DNA from 2 places in the Terribacillus saccharophilus genome. Region 1 is predicted to be linked to the other one. Evidence: riboswitches for the same ligand, from Rfam matches in the RefSeq annotation. Region 1 holds a riboswitch; the other holds the start of a gene.
What was found. A riboswitch is a leader RNA that binds a small molecule or an ion and turns the genes downstream of it on or off. The one in region 1 is predicted to bind thiamine pyrophosphate.
Positions count from the first base shown of each region.

Region 2: another riboswitch for thiamine pyrophosphate. It lies ahead of tenA (thiaminase II); the one in region 1 lies ahead of thiT (energy-coupled thiamine transporter ThiT).

Region 1 covers NZ_CP008876.1:1,122,664-1,125,798, forward strand. The annotation lists gene GZ22_RS05725 (response regulator) at 1-27, shown strand, start outside; gene GZ22_RS19095 (response regulator transcription factor) at 40-204, shown strand; gene GZ22_RS05730 (peptide MFS transporter) at 242-1,615, opposite strand; TPP riboswitch at 1,828-1,927, shown strand; gene thiT (energy-coupled thiamine transporter ThiT) at 2,012-2,578, shown strand; gene GZ22_RS05740 (YflT domain-containing protein) at 2,615-2,965, opposite strand.
Region 2 covers NZ_CP008876.1:263,065-266,199, reverse strand. The annotation lists gene thiM (hydroxyethylthiazole kinase) at 1-190, opposite strand, end outside; gene thiD (bifunctional hydroxymethylpyrimidine kinase/phosphomethylpyrimidine kinase) at 177-1,013, opposite strand; gene tenA (thiaminase II) at 1,006-1,704, opposite strand; TPP riboswitch at 1,819-1,919, opposite strand; gene splB (spore photoproduct lyase) at 1,980-3,008, opposite strand; gene GZ22_RS01355 (transcriptional regulator SplA domain-containing protein) at 3,001-3,135, opposite strand, start outside.

The sequences.
Region 1 (3,135 bases):
CAGGGAGATGACAATCCGTTGACATAACGAGAAAAGGAGATACTTCATCTCGCTGAAAGAGGATTCTCTACAAAGCAAATAGCTGCAGAACTATTCTTATCGTCAGGTACAATCCGAAACTACTTCACTGAACTTTTGGATAAATTAGGAGCCCAGAACCGCTCACAAGCAGTCTACATAGCGAAAGAAAAGGAATACATATAAAAAACACAGCTCCAAAAGGGAACTGTGTTTCTATGTGTTAGTCTCGTGCATCCAGCATGGATTGCAGTTTCTTGGAAACAGCTAACAATATGATACCTACTACGATAGCCACTGCACCGATGATGCTGAAAATTTCAACATAACCAAGTGATTCTGTTAATGCAGCTAGCTTTCCAGCGATTAGACTAGCGATACCCGTTGCAGCCATCCAGACACCCATCAATAGAGAAGCGATCTTGACTGGCGCCACTCGGCTTACCATCGATAGACCGACAGGTGACAGACATAGCTCACCTAATGTATGGAACAGATAAGTGAATACGATGAATAGAATATTTGCTTTGTGTACAATATCTCCTTCATCACTTCCTGTATAGAGCACTGCAGGAACTAAAATCATGAATCCTAATCCTAATAGAATCATACCCATAGACATTTTCGTCGTCGTACGGAAATCGCCGCGTTTGGATTTACTTAATTTCAACCAAACAGCAGAAACGATTGGCGCAAGGATGACGATGAACAGCGGGTTCACAGATTGGAACCATGAAACAGGAATTGTGTAACCACCGATACTTCTATCAATGAAGTCCCTTGTATATAGGGTGAGTGAAGTACCTGCTTGTTCGAAACCAGCCCAGAAGAAGATGATGAATACAGCTAGAATCAAGACTGCACCTGTACGCTTCTTGTCAGCAGATGTCATTTTAGCAGGTACACCCTCTGTAGCTATACTAGATCGTGCAGGTTTAGTACCAATATCACCTAGATATTTTTTACCCAAAGTACTGAAGATCAATTGCCCAATAACCATACCAATGGAAGATGCCAAGAAGGCCCATTTGAATCCAAAGTGCTCGATACCGGCAGCATCAGTTGTATGGAACAAATCCTCAGCAAGGAATCCGGCAACTAGAGGAGAGAAGAATGCACCGATGTTGATACCCATATAAAAGATGGTGAATGCAGCATCTTTACGTTTATCCATCGGGTGGTACAACTCACCAACATGTGTTGAGATATTCGGTTTGAAAAATCCGTTACCAAGTATTAGGAACAACATACCAATGTATAATCCCCACTGATTGTTGAATAGGAATATTGTGAAATCTCCGATCGCCATTGTTACGCCACCAATAGTGATAGCAGTACGCAGGCCGATATACTTGTCTGTCAAGTAACCGCCAATAATTGGCGTGAAGTAAATAATTCCTGTATACAAACCATAAATCATTGCGGCTTTTTGTGTATCCATGCCTAGCCCGCCACTTATTGCTGCAGCAGTTAAGTAGAGCATTAGAACAGCGCGCATACCATAATAGCTATATCTTTCCCACATTTCCGTGAAGAAGAGAAGATACAATCCCTTTGGATGCTTTTTCCCTTGTGGGATTGTAGCTGGTGTATCCATAATAAAAAATCCTCCCTTTTTAAAGAACAGTGTCCATTATACGTCATAGTTTTTCTCGAATTCAAATAATTTCGTTAGATGAAGTAAAAGTAATAAAATTGCTAAAATTAGCACTTGGGTAAAATTTCATCTATAGGAAATAATAATAATTCTTGCTAGCGCTATCATTTTTCTATATAATGGATAGACAACAGAAAACAAAACGGTACAAAAAAGCCTGCAGGGGGAGCCATTTTGGCTGAGATGGACGTATGTCCAGACCCTTTGAACCTGTGAGTTAGCACTCGCGTAGGGATGTAGCTTCTTTGATGGGGAAACAATGCACACTGGGCCATCGGAAGGGATCCCTCTGCAGCATTGTTTTTTTGTTGCATTCTTTATTAGGGGAGAAAATATATGCAATCAAGAAGCAGGGTTTTATTTTTAGTTGAGGTGGCAATATTCGCCGCACTCGCATTTGTACTGGACTTATTTTCATTTAAAGCGTGGGCGCAGGGGGGCAGTATCTCCTTGCAAATGGTTCCAATATTCTTAATGGCATTTCGCTGGGGATGGAAAGGTGGACTAACAACAGGATTTGTTGTAGCATTGCTTCAATTAGTCACTAACCCTTATATAATACATGTTGTCCAAGGTTTCTTAGATTATCCTCTGGCCTTCACTTTAGTTGGACTGGCAGCTGTAACAGCTGGTTCAGCTCGTAAAGCGGCAAAAGAGAATAACCGGACTAGGCTTATTGGTTTCTTGATCATCGGAACATTGATTGGCAGTATCGGAAGGTTCGCTGCGCATTTTGTAGGCGGAATGGTCTTCTTCGGATCTGCAGCTGCTCCAGGACAAACGGTATGGGCATACTCGCTTATATACAATGGTTCCTATTTGCTGCCAAGCTTTATAGCCAGCATCATCGTTATTCTCATTCTGGTTTTGGCTCAGCCGAAACTCATCTTACCAAAGAAATGAAAAAAGGCACTGTCTCAGTGGACAGTGCCTTTTCATTTAGATTAGCAAGCCTTCAACGTTGTCTGTTTCTGTTACAATTAAGAAGATTTTCCCTTCATCGAGATCTTCTTCGAAATCCTCGGCTTCTTCCTGAGAAAAACCGATTTCCTTCAATTTAGCACGTAGTTCATCACCTTGTTTACTGAACATGGTGCCAACAGCACTTTTAGCTCCCATCTCAGATAACCCGATTGTATTGGCATCTACTTTACTGGATACTCTTTTTGTTCTGTCATCATCATGTGATAATACGTAGATGTTATCTTTGTTTACGCCTTTTGTGCTTAAAAGTTGAATGTCTTCTTGTAGTTTTTCATCGTTTGTGTACTCTCTTAAATATGGTTTCATGTTGTATTCTCCTTTTTAGCTGAATTTGATGTACTACATGTGTACCCGCTGACTAAAAAATAAAACCAACAATAATAATTACAAAAATTCAATATAGTATGTCTATTTCTTTGAAAATCGACATACAGATGCTGTGTGTTGTGATAAACTGAATATAAATCGAGGTTTCC
Region 2 (3,135 bases), 860 kb from region 1:
CGATATTCACTAGGAGCGCTTGTGCATGCTGAACCATCTGCGCTGCTTCTTCCTTAGCTGACGCCATCACTGGTGAAGCACCGAGTGCAATCAAACCATTGGCCGTAAAGTTAATGACGACATTATTCGTAATACAGTGAATCAATGGATTCGCTTCCCGGACTTGCTTAATCACATCAGTATACTTCATTATGCTGTCCCTCCTGGACTGGCACACCTTGCAGACGGTATCCCCAATGATTTGTCGGACCATTACCTTTTCCAAGCTGAAGCGAATACGAAATCGCATCTGTAACAAAATCCTTACCGATTCTAACTGCTTCTTGCAGAGATTTCCCTTTAGCCAGTTCCGCAGTTATCGCTGCCGAATACGTGCATCCCGTCCCATGAGTATGTTTCGTTTGAATACGTTCTGCGGTATAGGCGGTGAAGCTATTTCCATCGTGGAGCCAATCAGCCGCAGATGCTCCTTCCATATGTCCGCCTTTCATCAAAACAGCACTTGCCCCATATTCCTGAACGATTATTTTTGCTGCGGTTTTAACGCTATTTTCATCATTAATACGAATGCCTGTAAGTTCTTCTGCTTCCGGTATATTCGGTGTGATGAGCGTAGCAAGCGGAACAAGGTGCTTCTTTAGTGCAGCTCTGGAATCCTCTCCCATAAGTGCATGCCCACTTTTGGCATACATAACTGGATCCATTACATAAGCAGTCTTTGATGTAATCAAAGCAGCAGCGATGCAGCGCATCATCTCCTCTGATGCAATCATCCCCGTTTTTACAGCAGCAGGCGTGATATCAGAGAAAATTGATTCCAGCTGCTGTTCAAGAAAATCTACTGGAACATGATGAACAGCTTGCACTCCTGTCGTGTTTTGAGCAACAAGGGAAGTAACCACGCTCATTCCGTATACTTCACGTTCTTGGAATGTTTTCAGATCCGCCTGAATTCCTGCTCCTCCTGACGGATCAGTTCCGGCTATTGTTAAAGCACTCCTTATATCAGGCATGAACAGACGCTCCTCTCAATGGAATCATCCAGTCCTGCTGAGTGGCAGCCATCTCCCAGAAACTGTGTTCCAGCATACAACTTTTAAGAAAAGCTTTCCGCGCACGCTCTTTTGCAGCAGCTCCCGCTGTCTCGGCCCACTTATCCAGTCGCTTGCTAAGCTCTGCTGTCACATCTGGCATGCCATCTTCCCTGCCGCTGTAAAACTGAATCCACTCCAGGAACGGATTAGATTCATCGGGTGCCTTTGTTTCGATAATATGAGCTGCCAGCGCCTGGTACGTCCATGGACAAGGTAAAAGTGCTGCCATCAGCTCTCCTATATCTCCTTGTACAGCACTGTTCATCATGTGCGAAATATAATGGTCAGCTGCAGGCGGAGGTGTCATGCGCTGCAAGTCTTCGTACCGTACACCTGCTACCTTGCAGAAGACGTTATGCGGATGAATCTCACTGTGCAGAACAAAATGAATTTGAGACTGATAGAACTCCATCTCTTCTCGCGTTTCGCATTTGCTGACTGCCAAACCATAGATACGGGCAAATGCGGTCAAATACTCATAATCAGCTTTCACATAATGGATCAATGCCTCACGTGGCACATAGCCATTGGCGACTCCTTCTACGAAAGGATGTGCATAGATTGCTTCGAATACCGGTTTTGCTTCTTCTCTCAATTGTGCAGAAAACATTTTTTCTCCTCCTATTGGAGAAAGCCCTGTCGGAAGGGTGATTGGCGCCGGCCATATAAAAAAGTCGCTCCAGAAGTATGGAGCGACTCGTATAGTTAAGTGTGCAGAAAATACACGAATCCGGCTCCACTTTCCTACGCTGGTGTTAACCAGATCAGGTTCAAAGGGATAAAGATTACTCTTATCTCAGCCAAATGGCACCCCTAGTGGACTTCCTCGAAATTCAATTGTCCCCTTAACTATCACATGCACAGATATGAATGTCAACCGATGAATCAAGTGAAATATTCAATTCTGGCTTGCGGGAACATCTTATAGATTTTACTTCCTATTACATCTTTAATTTCTTCTTGCTCTTCATTTTGGTAGACGTATTTTCCTATACCATAGCGCCCCCATTTATATTTCCGCTTGCTTTCATCTAACTCAAGCTTCGACATCGGATAGTTTTTCTCGATAACGCGCTTTGCCGGCTTCGTGAATCGATGCTGGATCAATTCGAAGGTCAAGTTCTTTTTAGCATGAGCAGGTAAAGCAGCTTCCAAATGCTCTAGCATTTCCGGGTAGCCTGTCTGCCAGCCATCATGTAAATAAATTGGAGCAACGATAAATCCGAGCGGATAACCTGCCTCCGCCACTTTCACCGCAGCCTCGATACGATCTTTCAATCGTGAGGTGCCTGGCTCGAAGTACTTGATCACATAATCATCATTGATGCTGAAGCGGAATCGCGTCCGTCCTTGATGATCTGCATCCAGCAAATGATCCACATGAGCGAATTTCGTTACAAAACGCAGCTGCCCGTGCTTGGACCTGCCAAAATATTCAATCGCATGTTTTAAAGTGTGCGTCAGGTGATCGATACCAACGATATCTGATGTACAGGATGCCTCAAACCGCGTTTCTTCTGGCGCTCTTTCCTGCATGTACTGCTCTGCTGCATCAAATATTTCATCTGTATTTACATACGTGCGAATATAAGGTTTGGATCCCATCGTCGTTTGCAGGTAACAATAGTGACAATGCCCCATGCAGCCTGTCGCAAATGGAATAGCATATTCAGCTGATGGTTTAGATGTATCGAATTTCAGTGTTTTCCGCACACCGACAACCAACGTTGATTTGGCAGTACGGTACTTCTGGAAATCATTATCGCCCGGCAAATTACGGACCTGATTGTGGGAAGTCGTCTCACGAATCTCCACGCCCATGTCCTGGAATTTGTTCTTCAGCTTCACACCAAGCGGGTATTCTAATGCCCGAGGCTCTATATACACAAGCTGTGGTACAAACGGTTTAACCATAATAACCACCATCGGCTAAGCCAAAAGCGGATACATATGCTTCTTCCGCCTCTCCGAGATCCTGATAAACCGCCACTTCATCATTGAGCGGATAATAGGTTTCATACACAAACAAAGCCAATTCACC